DNA from 3 places in the Salipaludibacillus agaradhaerens genome. Region 2 is predicted to be linked to each of the others. Evidence: riboswitches for the same ligand, from Rfam matches in the RefSeq annotation. Region 2 holds a riboswitch; each other region holds the start of a gene.

What was found. Region 2 has a riboswitch for cyclic di-GMP ahead of sda (sporulation histidine kinase inhibitor Sda). Riboswitches for the same ligand answer to the same signal wherever they lie in the genome.
Region 1: it holds a riboswitch for cyclic di-GMP, as region 2 does, so the genes downstream of both, BK581_RS14585 (pyridoxal phosphate-dependent decarboxylase family protein) here and sda (sporulation histidine kinase inhibitor Sda) in region 2, are expected to answer to the same signal.
Region 3: it holds a riboswitch for cyclic di-GMP, as region 2 does, so the genes downstream of both, sinI (DNA-binding anti-repressor SinI) here and sda (sporulation histidine kinase inhibitor Sda) in region 2, are expected to answer to the same signal.

Annotation. Positions count from the first base shown of each region.
Region 1 covers NZ_KV917378.1:3,118,983-3,125,243, forward strand. Annotated here, with positions in the region: gene BK581_RS14575 (class I SAM-dependent rRNA methyltransferase) at 1-105, shown strand, start outside; gene BK581_RS14580 (methyl-accepting chemotaxis protein) at 211-1,905, opposite strand; gene BK581_RS14585 (pyridoxal phosphate-dependent decarboxylase family protein) at 1,899-3,557, opposite strand; cyclic di-GMP riboswitch class I at 3,645-3,732, opposite strand; gene BK581_RS14590 (glutamine--tRNA ligase/YqeY domain fusion protein) at 4,115-5,764, shown strand; gene BK581_RS14595 (type 1 glutamine amidotransferase domain-containing protein) at 6,040-6,261, opposite strand, start outside.
Region 2 covers NZ_KV917378.1:639,431-645,691, reverse strand. Annotated here, with positions in the region: gene BK581_RS02975 (glutathione peroxidase) at 1-291, opposite strand, end outside; gene BK581_RS02970 (3'-5' exonuclease) at 399-1,004, opposite strand; cyclic di-GMP riboswitch class II at 1,630-1,712, shown strand; gene sda (sporulation histidine kinase inhibitor Sda) at 1,735-1,941, shown strand; gene BK581_RS02960 (YozQ family protein) at 2,038-2,211, shown strand; gene BK581_RS02955 (arginine deiminase) at 2,419-3,651, shown strand; gene rlmN (dual-specificity RNA methyltransferase RlmN) at 3,906-4,988, shown strand; gene BK581_RS02945 (hypothetical protein) at 5,041-5,346, opposite strand; gene BK581_RS02940 (hypothetical protein) at 5,370-5,681, opposite strand; gene BK581_RS02935 (S1 family peptidase) at 5,875-6,261, shown strand, end outside.
Region 3 covers NZ_KV917378.1:971,663-977,923, reverse strand. Annotated here, with positions in the region: gene BK581_RS04680 (hypothetical protein) at 1-323, opposite strand, end outside; gene BK581_RS04675 (MFS transporter) at 445-1,650, shown strand; gene BK581_RS04670 (DUF1002 domain-containing protein) at 1,728-2,603, shown strand; gene BK581_RS04665 (NfeD family protein) at 2,947-3,576, shown strand; cyclic di-GMP riboswitch class I at 3,941-4,041, shown strand; gene sinI (DNA-binding anti-repressor SinI) at 4,086-4,211, shown strand; gene BK581_RS04660 (helix-turn-helix domain-containing protein) at 4,315-4,557, opposite strand; gene BK581_RS04655 (helix-turn-helix domain-containing protein) at 5,029-5,352, opposite strand; gene BK581_RS04650 (DUF1189 domain-containing protein) at 5,615-6,261, opposite strand, start outside.

The DNA.
Region 1 (6,261 bases), 2.5 Mb from region 2:
TCGCATAGTCTTCCAGAAGATTATCGCATAAATCAAGACTATCCAGAGGGTAATTATTTAAAAGTCGCTATCATTAATCGACTGGGTCACTGGGAGGAAGAATAAGTTTCATGCGGGTTTGACAGCATGATGTTAATATGAGATCTACCACCAAAAAACCTAGCTGAGGCAATTTTGCCCGTGCTAGGTTTTTGAAGGTGTTCAATGCTATTATTTGTTCTCTGTATTGAACTTTTGAACCGAATGTTGTAATTGTTCAGCCATTTTAGACAATGATTCAGACGCACTAGCCACTTCTTCCATAATAGCGGTTTGTTCTTCGCTCGTTGCAGAAACGCTTTGAATACTACTGGAAACGTCGTTGGATATCTCTGTTAATTCAGAAATGGTTTTAACGTTAACGGAAATAGCTTCGTCCATCATCGCCAATGCTTCTTTAATGCTATTAACTCTGTTAGAGGAATCGATCGCTGTTTTTTCAATTCTTTCAAACGATTCATTAGCTTGATTAACAGCTTCAGTACCTTCCTTCACAGCTTGATACCCTTCAGTCATAGTTTCAACAGAAGCGATAGCTTGATTTTGTACTTGTTCGATTTTTTCTTTAATCTGATTAGCGGCAGTTCCAGATTCTTCAGCTAATTTTCGTACTTCATCAGCTACGACAGCAAAGCCTTTCCCATTTTCTCCTGCTCGAGCTGCTTCAATTGAGGCGTTAAGAGCTAAGAGGTTCGTCTGGTCGGCAATACTAGTAATGATCGTTACAATTTCACCAATTGCACGCGACTCTTCTTGCAGCTTTGAGACAACATCTGCAGATTGGCTAACATGCTCGTTAATCGCCGTCATATGGGTTATCGCTTGATCAATAGAAGTAGCGCCTTCTTTAGCAGCATGGGCCGTTTCTTCTGACATTTGAGCTGTGGTTGCCGCTTCATTGGCTACTTCGCCCATCTCAACAGACAAAGCTTTACAATAATCATTTAAGCCTTCCATACGTTCTTGTTGATCCCCTGATGAGGATGCGATCATTTGAATCGTTTCACTTACATGGGAGATGGATTCACTCGTCTGCTCGGAACTCGCAGAAAGTTCTTCCGATGTGGCAGCCACTTGGGTTGCTTTATCCCCAACTTGGGAAATCATCATACGTAAGTCACGAACCATTTTATTAAAATGTTCCGATAGCTGGCCTAACTCGTCTTTAGACGTGACGTCAATATCCTCAATGTTTAAGTTGCCTTGTGCCACCTTTTCTGCATGGTCTGCCAGTGCTGTAACAGGTAGGCTGATTTTACGAGTAATGACAATAGAAATCACGATAGAGGCGATAATCATACCGCCAGCTAGGATGAGAGATATGATAATTCCCCGGGTACTAGCTGCACTCACAAATGAGGCATCACGATCTAATCCAAAAATGGCCTCCGTTCCTTCAACTGGTGAGAAATAAGATTTAAATGTTCCGAATTCATCTTCATAGATCTCACTTATAGCATCCGTTCCTCCCATAGCTGTGTGCATATCATCAGAGAAGGTGTAGGTCTCCATCGTCTCATCGTATTGGCTTAAGGCAATGATATACTCTTCATTACCTGATTGACCCAATACGTAAGCATTTGCTACACCTGAAGACTCTTGGAAACTGTTAACCTCACTCTGAAGTTCTGCAAGGGCATTGCTGTCACCTTCATGAGCCGCTTGGACTAATTGACTGTCAATACTATCGCTCATCAGGCTCATATTCACTGTCAAGGCGTCTTCAAAGCTAGGAATCACATAATCATCAATTAACTGGCTGGAAAAGTAATATATGACACTGCTAAAGATGAGAGCAAAGAGAATCATAGGTCCCATAATACCAAGAAGAAACTTTTTAAATAACGATGATGAAACGTTTAACATGAGAACGTTACCTCACTTTCTGTTGATTTAGTTGCTTCTACCGCTTCTTGTATAAAGGTGATCACGTCAGGAATGTGATCTGTTTCCGTATAAGGTGAGATCGTAAAAAACTTAGAGACGTAAACCGGCTGCAATTCCCCATCATTTTTACATGGGACAAGATCAAATTTCTTTGTGTCACCTAGGAAAATACGGGCTCTATGGGCACCGAAATATTCGAAGAGAGCTTCATTTCTTTTATTTGTTTCCATTATTTGTTCTTTCGTTAACTGGCCCTCTACTTCCATTTCCCAATTGTTAGTCTTGCTATACAGCCTAAAGGCTGTCACAGGACCGGGGTTTAATGGATTCGTGACACATAACTCAGGTAAAGTTGCTTGAAGCTTTTCTCGAAAAACAAGATTGACTCTTACATAGTTAGCCAACAGTATTTGATAACCTTCTACCCCGAAAAGTTGTAACGCTGCCATAATGGCAATGGAGCTGGCCATTCGTGAGCATTCTAATGTGTAGCTTGTGTGATAGTCACCGTAACCTCTGTCACCGACATATGGTGATTCGGCAGCATCTAAATCAATTAATGACAAATCTTCTTTGTTTTTCACTAAGAAAAGACTGGTTGCATAAGGTGTTTGACCGAGCTTTTGGAAATCAAAACATAAGCTGTCAGCTAAGTGTAAATGCTGCATTTTAGAGGTGATTATCTGCAATCCAGTAAGCACCTTTTCTTCAAAGTTTAACGGATTTACCTTAAAATCGTACGCGTTAAAAAAGGCATAGAATCCTCCGAGAGCTGAGTCAGCATGAATATGAACAGGAGGTAAGCCATGCATATCTGTAAGGGCATTTGTCGTATCTTTGATTGCCTGAATATTGTCAATACCAAAGTTATCAGTTGTACCAGTTGTAGCCACAACGTAAACAGGTTTACCTCCTTCTTCAATCACTTTTGCCATTTTAGAGGCAAGATCTTGTTCGTCCATGGCGTGATCTCGCTTTGTACGAACCTTAATCACATGGCTTCGTCCAATACCAGTGGCTTCAGCTGATTTAATTAAACTATAATGGGCTTGCTCAGAGGAGAACACATACAGATTATCAGGAACACCGTGCTCCACTGCATCAGGACAATGTTTTGCAATAGCAAGGCGGAGTCCCGTAAAGACAGCTCCTTGTCCACCCCATGTTGTATATCCCCAGCTCTCATTGACATCAAAGCCAGCAATACGTGACATCATGGCAATGACTTTCGTTTCTGCCTCCGCACCGGCCGGACCATAAACATCCCATAAATTATTCCCATTCAATAGGGAGGCTGTTAGTTGACCTATGAGTCCGGGAATACTTGCCATCGGAAGGACATTCGTCAAAAAGTATCGGGAATGATAGGGGTGCCCTGTCATTAAGCTTGTCATACTGTCTACTAAGTGAGACAGACTTTCACCCTGTAGGGGGACTTCAGCTGTTTGGATGAGCTGCTGATAAAAATTTGTTTCACGCTGTTTCTCATGTCCTAAACTAGCGTAATCTGGACGCTTCATCCCATCCATTTTTTCTAGAAGAGTGGTAATTAATTGCAGGAAATTCTCTCTGCTTTCACGATTGCCATCTTCACTAGGGAAAAGCTTTTGCACGTCATTAAGTGATTTCATTCAGTAACCTCCAATCATATTTTTAAACATAAAAAAATCCCCACTTTAATAATGGGGGTCCGGTAACATACGTAAAACGCTAATATGTTAAGCAACTCAGCCATCTTAACTTTTTAAAAGCGTTAGACCTGGAGCTTTGCGTCCCTGTTTTTCAACAGGTTTGCCCATTATTATTGTGTTATATTGAACATAATTAAAAGTATCACAATAGGACTAAAGTAATCAATACATTTACACATTTGTCACAAAATATGCCATTAAATGCTTGTAAGTCCTATCTTTAGGTCATGGATAATTAGTGAATGATTAGGCCTTTCAGAGGGGATGGCTACAAAAAAGAAATAAATGAAATTACGCAACGAGTGAAAAGTAAGGTCATCCATAGATATCCAGTCTTATTTATGATATAACGAATAATAGACATGTTATTTAAACAGATTAGTTACTTTTGTCGACTGCTCAGTCGTATCGATGTTAATAAAGTGGCTCTAAAAATGTAGACTATTTTAAAGATGGTAATCATGAACAGAACTTTTGTGATAGAAAGGTGTAGAGACATGAGTGAAAATGTAAATAATTCATCACATTTCATTAAGTATATTGTGCAAGAGGACTTGGATGAAGGAACCTACGAGCATGTAGTGACACGGTTCCCACCAGAACCAAATGGCTATTTGCACATCGGTCACGCCAAATCAATCGTCTTAAACTTTGAGTTGGCAGATGCTTTTAACGGCAAGACGAATCTTCGGTTTGACGATACAAATCCATTGAAAGAAGACCAAGAGTTTGTGGATGCCATTAAACAAGATATTCAGTGGCTTGGTTATGAATGGGACGGTTTATTTTATGCGTCTAATTACTTTGAAGAGATGTATGAACGTGCCGTATTGCTCATTAAGAAAGGCCTCGCATATGTAGAAGATTTAACACAGGAAGAAATCCGCCAGTATCGGGGTACCTTAACTGAGCCAGGTAAAGAAAGTGAGTCACGAAGCAGGAGTGTTGACGAAAACCTTGCACTTTTCGAAAAGATGAGAAAAGGTGAATTTGCCAATGGAGAAAAGGTGCTTCGGGCTAAAATAGACATGTCATCACCGAACATTAACTTGCGAGATCCTGTCATTTACCGAATTTCTCATACTGAACATCATAATACCGGTGACAAGTGGTGTATTTATCCAATGTATTCCTATGCGCACCCACTTGAAGATGCCATTGAAGGTGTAACACATTCCATTTGTACGTTAGAGTTTGAGGATCAGCGGCCATTGTATGACTGGGTAGTGGAACATACAGAAATAGAAGGTACGCCAAAGCAAATTGAATTTGCTCGGTTGAATTTGACAAATACGGTCATGAGTAAGCGTAAATTGAAACAGCTCGTGGATGAAGGCTATGTGGATGGCTGGGACGATCCGCGAATGCCTACCCTGTCAGGCCTAAGACGCCGTGGATTTACCGCTGATTCTATTAAAACATTTTGCCGCGAGATCGGTGTAAGTAAAGCGGACAATCTTGTAGACGTACGCATGCTAGAGCATTTTGTTCGTGAAGATTTAAAATTACAATCACCGCGCACGATGTCCGTTTTAAAACCCTTGAAAGTAGTCATTACGAACTATCCAGAAGGGGAAGTGGAGTGGTTGGATGCTGAGGTTAATCCTGAGAATGAAACGATGGGGACACGGCAAATTCCTTTTTCACGGGAAATTTATATTGAGCAAAGTGATTTTATGGAGAACCCGCCAAAAAAATACTTCCGCCTCTTTCCAGGTAATGAAGTGCGTTTAAAGCATGCTTACTTTATTAAATGTGAGCAAGTCATTAAAGACGAGGAAGGCAATGTCATTGAGCTTCGCTGTACGTATGACCCAGAGACGAAGAGCGGCAGTGGTTTTACAGGACGTAAAGTGAAAGGGACACTTCATTGGGTTGAAGCAACTCATGCGAAAGAAGCCGAATTCCGCTTATATAATTCCTTAATTGATGATGAAAAAAGCGGTGACGACTTCCTTGATGCCGTTAATCCTGAGTCATTGGACGTTGTCCATGGCTATGTAGAGCCGAACATGGCTGACGTCAAAGGGAATGATAAATTCCAATTTTTCCGTCACGGTTATTTTAACGTTGATCCGAAAGATTCTCATGAAGATAAGCTTGTCTTCAACCGAATTGTTGAGTTAAAAAGTTCATTTAAGTTATAAGCGGAGCAAAATAAGGGCAGATAACAAAAGCTTGTAGCTAGCGAACTGTGTACAGACAAAAAATAAAGAAAACACTTGGGCAGGAGATTATTTCTTCTGTCCCTTCGATTTGAGTGGTCATCTCCTCTTTTAGCATGATGCCTTATAAGCCGGCACGTTTAATTCCCCCAAGTGACGCCACGCAAAAAGCGTCTCCCCCACATGTTGATAATAGGTTATCAACAAGCAAATGTTAAAAAGGGGGAGACGCCTATATCACTTACCGAAACTTACATTTAGTTTCTTAATGCTTCAACCACTTTATCGGCCGTGCTTTGACTGGACATTGGGTTTTGACCAGTAATAAGCTGACCGTCATGCACTGAATAATCGCTCCATTTATCGCCACGGACAAATTTGCCGCCACGGGCTTTTAACTCTGATTCAAGTAAGAAAGGAACGGCATCATCTAATTGCATTTCCCGTTCTTCCTCATCCGTAAAGGCCGTTATTTTTTT
Region 2 (6,261 bases):
GTTAATTTTCTTAAATAATGGAAAGGTAACGCCGAAATTGATTTCGCACGCAGATTCCATTTCATCATCCTCTAATGGTTCTTGGTTCATAAATTGATTAGAGGGAAACCCTAATACTTCTAAACCATCAGCTTTATATTGTTCATAAAGAGCTTGTAATTCTTTAAATTGCGGTGCCAGCCCACACTTCGTCGCTGTATTCACAATGAGAACAACTTTACCTTTATATTCCTCTAGACTTACCTCATCACCATTAGGCTTTTGTACAGTGAAATTATGAATTGTTGTCATTAGCGCGCTCCTCCTAAATAAACACTATTACACTATTTATATTTAATCACTTGAGAGGTTAATCTAGCAAGAAACATGCTTCGTTTCTTTGAACATAATTATTGTCTTCATTTTGCTAATTGTTTCTTTTTATTCATGGCCGGCGTCAGAGAAAGACCAGGTGAGAGGATACCGTTGTAAAGCTTGATTTTTTCAAAGAAAGCGTCGTTTTCAAAAGTATTATGTATTTCAGCTGCTTTTAGTACGATTTGTGCGGCTACTTGGGCATCTTCAAGAGCATGGTGATGATTAAATGTCATATCTAATTCAGCTGCTATCGTATTAAGCTTAAAATTGTAAAACTCAGGCCATGTTTTTTTCGCAATAGCCACGGTACAATTGTATAGCATTGAAGGGTAAGGCAAGCCAATAGCTTGTAAGGAGCTCTTTAAAACGCTTATATCAAAAGAAGCATTATGAGCTACGACTAAACTATTTTCAAAGTAATGAGCGAGATCAGACCAAACATCACTAAATAATGGGGCGTTCTTAACATCCTCCCATGTGATTCCATGGACTCTCTCACAAAAGGGATCAAAGTATGAATTTCTCGGTCTGATAAGTGTGTAAACTTCATCAACAATACAATCGTCAATAACTTGAACTAGTCCAATGGCGCAAGCACTATCACGTTGCCTGGAAGCTGTTTCAAAGTCAATCGCTATAAAATTCATTAAAAGCCTCCTAAAGAACATACGTTTCCTATAGAATATCAGCTCTATCGGCAAAATAAAAGGGGGACATTACATTCTGACTTAGAATTGGTCATATAGTGTTATCCGAACACCACTAACTTGGTTTACTTTGACACCGAATCATGACAGAGACACTGTCTATATTAATAACGGTAAGTTCGTAGCGACGTCACACCCTTTTATGCGAGTTGAGTCATGTTTTTCTTTTTTAATAACGGACATTTTTTATTAATTTACAATAATATTCGTTATATGGAGCGTGACATTGGATTATGACATTCATTCAGTTAACTAAATCTATTAAAAATTGGTATTATATTAACCAGGTAATAGTGAAAAGTAACAGTTTACATATTCTAATAATAAAAAATGCCTTTTAATGGGACTTATGACTACCCCTACGGCTTAATTATTCAAAAATAATGGGGCTATATTTAAGTTATTTCTCATCCTTTTGGACGATATTTCCCCAATTCATAAAAAAGTAAGTTAAATCACATTTTATTTACTATAAACTATGATATAATACCTTTTGATATTGGGATATTTTTGCATTACTAATATGAACAGTTAGTGAGTAGAGGCATAAAATTAAGGGATTTATACTACTTACGGGAGCGATGAAAAACTATTTGTAATTGGGCACTTGAATAGTTTGGAGCTGCTAGTGCAACCGACCTGAGTAAATAAAGAAGGGGAGGTTTGTACATTGACTTCATCAATTAAGCGTTTAAATAGCGATCAATTATTGGAAGTGTATACACATGCGAAAGAACTTGGCTTAGAAACAGAATTCATTAAAATACTTGAAAATGAATTAGAAAGTAGAAAAATATATACTAAAAGCCATACACCTACAACACCTAATTGTCGTAAAATAAACCATGTGGTAAGTAAAACTCATTACTCCAGTTAATGTCACAAATACCGTTTACTTTTCTCCTAACTGTTCGCATAGTTTTCTTTACTTGCTTTCATACTAGTTATAAAACCAAGTAAGGAAGGTGATTTTATGCGAAAAAAGAGTAACCTTACAGGACATGTCGTGGGGGATAGGCACTTCCATTATGAAGATGACAAAAAAAAGGATGAGTTTTCTAGTGGTGTGTCAACGGTTCATGAACAACTGGAAGATAGTTATAACGTTGGAACAGTCGATCATAAGAAAACGGATAATAACAAATAATGATTCACTGATCTTAATCTCATTTTTTTAGCTTAACTGTTATCTTTTATTACCTCCATTTATAGCGGAGGTAATTTTTGGTTTTAAGATGTTTATAATAAAACATTATCGGAAGGTTATTTAACGATTATCGCGCAAATAATGTTAAGAGGGTATAATTAAGGTATATTTCTTAAAATTAGATAAGTCAGAAAGGAAGATTAGTTTATGACAACTCCCTTTAGGATTTTTTCAGAAATTAATGAGTTAGAGAAAGTGATTGTGCATCGGCCCGGAAAAGAAATAGAAAACCTATCCCCAGAGTATATGGAAGAATTATTGTTTGATGATATTCCTAATTTAAGAATTGCGCAACGTGAACACGATGAATTTGTAAAAGCTTTATCATCAAAAGGGGCAGAGGTCGTCTATTTAACAGATATGGCTACGGAAGCGCTTAAAGAAGAACATGTCAGAAAAAAATTTATTACTGAATTTCTTCATGCCTCATTAAAACATTTGAGGTATGACAGCGGTATTTATTATAGCTTAGAAGAATTTCTAGTATCTAAACCACCTGCTGAACTCGTTGAAACAGTGATTAGTGGCGTTAGAAGAAATGAAGTGGATGTGAAATCGGAATACTTGATGGCTGAGATGATTAATCATGATTTTCCGTTTTATTTAGATCCTTTACCAAACATGTATTTCACTAGAGACCCCGCAGCTATCATTGGTGAGTCTATTTCCTTAAATTTAATGGACCAAAAGGCTCGCAAGAATGAGACGCTATTCTTAAAATATATCGTAAAACATTCCCATGATTATGTTAATAAAGATATACCTATTATTTATGATAAGGACGATGGTTTTCCTATTGAAGCAGGTGATATTCTCATCTTATCACCGGATGTTATAGCAATTGGTATTAGTGCACGTACAAGTCCCCATGCCATAGAAAAATTATTTAGAAATTTAAGAACACTGAAAACAGGCTTTAAGAAAGTAATTGCGATTCAAATACCGAAAAAAAGAGCTTTTATGCATTTAGATACCGTTTTTACACAAGTTGATATTGACAAATTTACGATTCATCCCACTGTGATGAAAATTGCCGCGGAAATGGACATTTACATCCTTCAAGAGAATAAAGACGGTGAGATCGAAGTAGAAAAAAGAAATGACTTAACAAAAACACTTAAAGAATGTCTTGCACTTGAAGAGGTGACACTTATACCAGTCGGAGACGGTCAAGCTATTGAAGCGGCACGAGAACAATGGAATGACGGCAGTAATACATTTGCCCTTGCTCCAGGGACAATCATCACATATGATCGAAATTATGTCACAAACGATACGTTAAGAGCGCACGGGATTAATGTGATTGAAGTTCCCAGTTCCGAATTAGCAAGAGGTCGTGGAGGACCGCGTTGTATGACGATGCCATTAAAACGAAAGTAATGTATTCCTCCCCTATGCGTCATTTTAATATATGATTGTTCTTAAAAACGAGAGGCATCGTGTAAATAAGTATAAAGCTGTCGTGTAACACCAAATCTTGCTTGAATTGTGAGATGAAAATTGAGATAATAGCTGTTGGTTTAAAAAGAGGATCTCGTATTTTATGAGTCGTTCACATAAAAGATGTCTCAGTTTGAACTACTAAGATTATTGGTAGAGCTATCATTATAAATAAAGTGAAATGAGGGGTTAAAATGACGAAACCATCGATTTACGGTTTAACATTTGACCAATTAAAAGAGTGGTTTACAGAAAAAGGGGAAAAGCCATTCCGCGCTTCTCAAGTGTGGGACTGGTTATATATCAAGCGTGTTACCTCATTTAATGAGATGACGAATTTAAAAAAAGACTGTATTCAATTACTTGAAAATCATTTTGTGATTCAATCACTTCAATTACATTCAAAGCAAGTTTCAAGTGATGGCACTGAAAAATTCCTATTCAAACTAAGTGATGGTAATTTAATTGAAACTGTATTAATGCGTTTTGATTACGGTGCTTCCGTTTGTGTGACAACGCAAGTAGGGTGTAATATTGGGTGTAGTTTTTGTGCAAGTGGCTTATTGTCTAAAGATCGTGATTTAACCAGTGGTGAAATTGTCCAACAAATTATGAACGTACAACATAGTATGGATGAGACAGGAAAAGGAGAACGTGTTAGCCATATTGTAGTAATGGGAATCGGCGAACCATTTGATAATTATACTCATTTAATGAATTTCCTCCGGATCGTGAACAGTGATAAAGGATTAGCTATTGGTGCACGACATATTACCGTTTCTACGAGTGGAATTATTAAAAAGATATATGACTTTGCAGATGAAGATTTTCAAGTGAACCTTGCAGTTTCTTTACATGCTCCAAATAATGAGTTGCGCACGCAAATTATGAAAATTAATAAAGCCCAGCCGATTGAAAAACTCATGGAAGCAGTTGATTATTACTTAAAGAAGAGGAACAGGCGTATTACATTTGAATATATTCTACTGGATGGTGTGAATGATCAGCCAGAGCATGCACAGCAATTAGTAGAGCTTATTAAGGATAAGAAAAAGCTAACTTATGTTAACTTGATTCCTTATAACCCTGTTGATGAATATATCCAATACAAACAAAGCCAAAAAGGGGCCATACTCACGTTTTATGATATTTTGATGAAAAATGGTATTCAATGTGGTGTTCGGCATGAACAAGGCTCTGATATTGATGCGGCCTGTGGGCAATTAAGAAGTAAACAAATGAGAAAAGATCGCGAAAAAGCGAAAGCCAGAAGTTAATAATCGGTAAAAAACCGGGACTCTACCCTGCAAAGGTAGGCGTCCCGGTTTTTTATTGACCGATTGCCATCGTGAAGAAAATCAGTAATATAACAGGCAGAATGATCGCTACTAAGCAAAGGAATAGTACTAGTAAACTGAGTCGCTTGCCAACTTTATTTTTTTCCACTGTGTCCATTATACCTACAAGAGACAAAATAATCGTTAACACGAAGGAAAATAAAGTTATATCCCAATCTTGATAGAAAGAAAAGGCAGTAAAAACTAACATCCCAGCTGATAAAATGGCTATAAAACTAAATGAACGATGATTTGAATCTAAAGACGTTAGTTCTTGTTTTGCTGAAGGGGTTTCCATGTTTTTCAGTCCTTTTAAATCGGCTAATTATGGATAGATTGGTATAAAAAATAACCATACACAAGCAGCCCAATGGTGACCAGCCAAACAAGTAAGTTAACAACAAGTGCTACTACTGCTAAAACTTTTCCTTTTTGTGTCGGCGTTCTTAATTCTACTAAAGCAATGATTGAGAAAATAATGGCAACAAAACTTAACAACAAACTCACTGGAAATTTCACTGTTGCAACAATGAGCGTAGTCACGGTTAAAGCTATCGCGATCATGGCTTTAAAGTTATAGGTATTTTTTTTAGTCGGTAGTATATGGTCGGTTTCAGTTGTGGTGTTAGTCATGTAATATCCTCCTGTGATTAATACGTCCCAACAAAGTTTACAGGAATATCACTATAATCACAATCCTCTCTTTTTCCTATTATGAAAAAAAGGCGGGCGTTGATCTTTTGGCAACAAATTATGATACGATAAAATTACGTATTAATTCTTAACGACATTTTATATGAGATAAACTTTATTAAAAAAGGAGGTGATGACGATTACTGACGACCGTAATAACGATGCTTCAAAAAGCGATCAAAAGAAAGATAAAGAGGAATTAAACGATCAACCAGAAGAAGAGTTATTTTTTGACGGAGAGCATTATTATACTAAAGAAGAATTTTTTAATCCTGATGATGAGGAAGAAGGCCAGACAAGGAAGCCTAGACGGGGACTAAAAATAACGATAGCAGCTTTTATAACGGTGGCGCTCTTAAGTAATGTGTTTGCCATCTGGCCGCAGCTGTTTAATTTTCCAGCAATGGAATTCATTGCTGTCTCTCAAGAATTATCTAATAATGAGGACGTGCAACTGTATAAAGAGTCCGTTGTTGTGATTAGGTCTGGTAATAGTAAAGGCACCGGCTTTTATATATCT
Region 3 (6,261 bases), 330 kb from region 2:
TATGCATTTCCTGCTGATAATTGATAGGGAACTACGCCAGGATTTAAAACTTCAAAATCGGTTAATACTTGTTCTACTGATAATGCGAAAGTATCGCTAGGATGAAGCTGTTGGACAATACTATAAACGCTTTGGTTCTCTTCTACAATAACCTCTTGGTAAAAGAGAGTGTTCTCATTATCATGATCAGTACTCTCGGCTGTATTTAAATGTTGCTTTGATTGGGTTTGCTGCTCAGGGATAGTACCAGCTGATAAATCAATCCGAACACTTATCCCTATGATAATAATAAGGCACAATAATATGAGGGGGCGCATTGTCATGTGATCCTCCTTTTTTCTATCAGACTCTAGTAATTAAATATGTTTTTTTTAAAAAAATATGTCACGTTATTTGAAATTAGTCTCTTGGAAAAGATGATGATGCAAGAAAAGGAGCTAGGATATGGCGCGATCTGTGGTAGTTAGCACATTAGGTATGTTAACGTTTATCATGATTATTGGTAATTCAATGTTTGTACCAGTTTTACCTGATATGGAGATAATGTGGGATGTAACTTCAACACAAGCTGGCCTCATTTTAAGTGTTTTTTCTTTATCGGCAGCCATTACGATACCTTTAACAGGGTACTTGACTGGACAATTCTCAAAAAAAACTATAGCGACATATGCGATTGCAATCGTGATCGTAGGTTGTTTAGTAAGCGCCTTGAGTGGTAGTGTACATGTCAATTACGCTTATCCAATGCTGCTAATGGGAAGAGTGGTGCAGGGGATAGGTGCTGGAATAGTGGCCCCTCTTCCATTTATGATAACTGCGGAATTGTTGGAAAGGGATGACAGGGTTAAAGTGCTAGCAGCTATAGAAGTTTTTAATGGTATAGCAAAATTAGTGAGTCCGTTCGCTGGTATGTTTACGATCCAATATGGAGGAAGTTTTTTATTTATTTTCTATATGGGTGTGTGTATTTTAGCAATAGTATTACTTTTATTAGGAATAAGAACGATAAAACCTACTCCTTTGCGGACTTGGAAGAGTTATTTTACAGCGCTAAAGCACATTGTTTTCCATCGTATTAAGGATGTATTTCCCTTGATTTTTATTGGTGGTGGAGCTATGTGTTTGCTATTTGGTTTTCTGACATATTATTCTTATGAGCTTGAATGGATTTACGGGCAAACTGGCATGACTAAGGCTTTTTTATTCACTTTACCATTGATAGGGCTCATAATAGGCTCAATTTTAACAGGTAATCTAGTAGAACGTTATCGTAAAATTAATCTTGGAAACATTTTTAAAGGGGTCACAATTCTTCTGGCAATATGCTTTTTTCTATTGTTATTACATGAAACATTGTGGTTACTTATTATCATAACAACATTGATAGGGGGAAGCTCAGCCGCCATTTTAGTAATATGTAACCTTCTTATAACTGAAAACGTCTTAAAAGAGGAGAGAGATATAATCGTGTCTTTATACAGTATGGTACGTTTCATAGGGGTGGGACTTGGTCCTCCATTATTTACGGTACTTATGTATAATGAAGAGGCTATGTTTGTTAGTTTGTTTACCGTCATGGTCTTATTGGGGATTGTCTGCCAATTTCTTTTAAAATGTCGGTTGCTGCCGAGTCATATGCCTAACAAGTGACTCTCTTTTTTCTTCTTACTTATATAACGTTTTTCTGGTAGTGTGTAGATTAGATTATTGAAAAGAGGGGTATGAGAATGAGAACACTTTACAAGACAGCTGTTTCAACTTTTGCTATTTGGTTGTTGTTTATATCAGTCGCTTTTGCAGATGCGGCTCCTGGAGATGAAATTGTGACGCTTGGTGATGATTTGTCTCCACAGCAAAGGGAAACATTACTTAATGAAATGAATGTTAATGAAGATGAGGTACTTATAGTCACTGTAACAAATGAAGAAGAACATCAATACTTAGGTGATTATATAAGTGCTTCTGTTATTGGAAGTAATGCTTTATCTTCCTCGAAAATTACACTTTTAGATCAAGGTGAAGGGGTTGATGTGGAAACAAATCGTATTACTTGGGTTTCTGAAGGAATGTATGCTAATGCTTTAATTACTGCCGGTGTAAAAGATGCGAATATTTACGTTACAGCACCTTTTAATGTCTCAGGTACTGGTGCTTTAACTGGATTAATTAAAGCGTATGAAGCGTCCACTGATGAGGTAATTCCTGAGGATCAAAAACAAGTGGCAAATGAAGAATTAGTTAAAACAGCAGAGCTTAGTGATGAATACGGTGTAGAAGATGCAACTGAACTTATGGCTCGTATTAAAGAAGCACTTGCTGAGGAAAATATAGAGACAGAGGAAGATTTACGTGCTTTAATTCAACGAATTGCAGGAGAGTTAGGCATGACTCTAACTGATGAAGAATTAAATGGTTTAGTCTCATTATTTAATCGTATGAAAGATTTAAATATTGATTGGGACCAAGTGCAAAATCAAATTGGTAAAATACGTGAAAACATTGGTGATTTCTTAAATAGTGAAGAAGGTCAAGGATTCATACAATCTATTCTTGATTTTATCTCAAACCTAATTGATATCGTGAAAGGTTGGTTTAGTTCTTAACAGAAAGAACACTATTTTTACTAAGTTAACTCAATTTAGCTGGAATGTGTGAGTAGGGAGGGGAAACTAAACCGTCCCTACTTTTTTTATCACAGATAGCCGTCCGTAAAATGCTCACCTCGTAAATCTATTTAAGCTAACGGACGCGAATGTGCGATTCACTCAACTACCAACCGGTGGGGAAATACGAAAAATTCTCATTGATGAAGGGCGTTTTATTAAACATAGCAAAGTGATTTTCTTCTCATGCTGAAACTTTTTTAGTCAATGTAACGTAAATGATTTTAGAATAGAAAATTTGATACAATAACGTAAAGACTGCATTTAGGAAGGAGGAAGTATTATGGAATTTTTAGACTACGCTGCTTTTGGTTTTTTTGTTGTTTTTATCGCTACCCTCTTCATATTTGGTGAGATGATGGTACGCACTAAAGGATTGTTCGGTGTAATAGGTGTCGTCATTATGGCGATTTATTTTTCTTATCATGTAACCGCAGGAGACAGTTTGTGGATAGTCATACTTTATCTAATCGGTCTATCGTTAATCATCTTTGACGGGAAAGTAACGACAGATGGCACGATCGCCTCTTTGGGGATATTGTTGATGGTATTGGGGTTAGCAATTCCTGCTCCTGGATTAACGTATGGGGCACTTGTTTCAATGGCCTTCTTAATAGCTGCTCCTTCATCTTACCTATTCACAAAAGTTTTTCCACGTAGAAATATGTGGGATAAGATGACGCTGAAAGATAGATTGACATCAGAACATGGTTATAATTCGATGAATGACAGTTATAAAGAACTAGTTGGTAAAACTGGGATCACAAAAACACCTTTTAGACCTACGGGAACCGTAGAGGTTGACGGGAAACTCTACAGTGCAACGTCAGATAACCAATGGATTAAGGAAGATGAGACAGTGAAGGTTCTTTCAGTGGATGGTACACGTATCGTTATAGTACCTAAAAATTAATGGCTGATAACTTATATAAAGCCGATAATTTCAAAGGAACTGCACTAATATGTGACAAATTATATAGGGCGAAATAAAAATTCATTAAAATTTTTTTAAAAATAGCATACTTACGATCTAGTCATAATTCATTGTAAATATGTAACAATGCAAAAAAGTATGTCTATTTATGCATTTTTTTCGAAATATGTTCCTGAAAACACAGTGAAAAAGCACTTATGTAATGAATATTTAATGTTGGGTAGGCAATAGGGATGAATTTTAATATTATGACATTTTTCGACATACTTTTCACCTGAAAGTTATTTATAATTATCTCTGGCTCCATCGAATGTCACATTATTTTTTTCGAACCAGATCTTCTTCTAGTCAACGGCAAATCTATTGAAAAATAGAGACGCAAAGTTACAGGTCTAAGGAGAGTTAAAGGAGTTTACCTCTCTCTATGATGGCTGAACTGCCTAGCGGTGTTTATAATGGTTTGTGCGAGAGGGGATCATGTAATTATAATGGCTATTGATGAAAAACAACTTAAAGATTGGGAAGTGCTTCTTAATCAAGCAAAGGACATGGGTTTGACAGTAGAAGAAGTGAGAGAGTTTTTTGTGAAGAAAAAAGAATTAAAAACAATATAAGATAAGGCTTCTTCAAAATATTTTGAAGAAGCCTTATCTTAAACTAGCCTGAGGGTTACGTGGACTATCCTATATCATCCAATACTTAAAATCTAATAGGGTATTAGACCGATCGTTCTTCCATTGCCGTCATAGAACGGTCAATCGTTCTTTCTTGATAAAATAAGGGTGTTAAGGGTAGATCTAATGTAATAAAGATACGTCTAACAATTTCAATGGATGGATTTTTCTTTTTATTCCGCTCTAAGTAACTTAAGTATGACTTCGAAACGCCTGTTTTTCTAGAAAGCTCAGATAATGTAAGACCTTTTTCCTTACGTCGATAGCGAATCATATCACCAATCATTGTTATCCCCCTCTCATGCAAAGTTTTTCCCTCATATTGTTCATTATATAGCACAATGGTCATTTGTTAAAAAAAGAAATAATGAGCAAAATGGAGTATATACGACATTGAGAACGAATTTAGTTCTTTATATGAGTATTTTGACGATTTTTGAAGGTTCCCATTTAGTAGGAAATCTTTTATACTAAAATTATATTCTTTATTAAGAACGCGTTATATTTTGGCTAATTATAGGCCTTAATTATTTTATTGTAAAAGTTTATTCATAAATAGAATGCCGTGTTACCTTAAGGGAATAAGTGTGAGTAAAACTCATTGATTTTGACATGATGACTTTCGGGAGATTGCAACACACTGAAGTATAACGAAGAACGAGAGGTTCATTTTTCCACCACTTCATCACTTTGAGGAGTTAAAGCGAATGAGGGAGTTTAAAGCGATAAAGTGGCGGTAGCGACTAAAGTGAACATATTATTTTTGTTGTATCTTCCATTTGTTAAATTCTAAAAACTCTTTAAATTCATCTTTGGATACGCCTGATTCCATTGCTTCTTTCACGAGAGATTGCCATTCTGCATCCATTTGTTTGTCGTCTGTAACATCATCATGCAATAAAAGATCCATTTTTATGTTAAGTACATTAGCGATTTTTTCTAGAAACTGAATGGATGGATTCGTTTGAATGTTTCTCTCTATAGCACTTAAATAGGATTTCGCTACCCCTGCTTTTTCCGCTAATTCGGTTAGTGACATACCAGATTCTTTTCTATATTTTTTAACTCTTTCACCAATCATCGGATATCCTCCTCTATATACTCATATTTACACATCAAATTATTATCTATCTTACAAGAACATGTCATGATTATTTATGTGATAAAAAGTTCACTATTAAGTTTTAAGATGTTCGTTATAAGGGATACATTCTTAATATATCATATTTTTACTGATTGAGCTTTCTTTTCTTAAATTTTTTAAAGAAATGTGTAATAAGTAATGAGGTAAGCGGTAATATAATGGCTATATTACCGCTTCATTTGAGTTGGTTAAAAACTTCTTATTCTGTAATAGGGTCTTTCGGTTTTGGGATGCTTTTTAAAACGTAGGTAATGATAATAATGGCTATAATCCAATAAAGAATAAATAAGAGTGGCATACCAAGGATATTGAACGTTCCAAAAAGTACTATTATAATCGTTGGCAAGGTTGCCGTGTATACAGATAAGATCCAGCATTGTTTATAAGATAATTGGTTTGCCATACTCGATTTCATAAGTAGCATAACAAGTGACAGAAGGAAAATAACAATAAACTTGACACCTGTACCTATTAAATATACACCCAAAACGATTAAAGAAAGTATTAATGGGAATAAGTTATTAACTGTTTCTACCATAGAAAGAAGTTCATCCGACGAAAATGGCACACCTATTTCTTGATAACCTACTACTTCAGGGTCTCCTGCAACCATTATAACAGCACTTCTCTCCAGTAAAGCATAGGCGATATCGTAATCAGAAATGTCCGTTGGATTGAGATCACCAGTAGGGTCGATGATGATGAAACCATGGTCTGTTTCGGATATATAAGGCTCATTTAGCTCATCAGAGGCAAGAAGGCCATCTTCTACATAAAATGAAGGCAGCTCTTCTACATATTTATGTACTGTATTAAAAAGGGCGTTCAAACCGCTACCTATTTGAA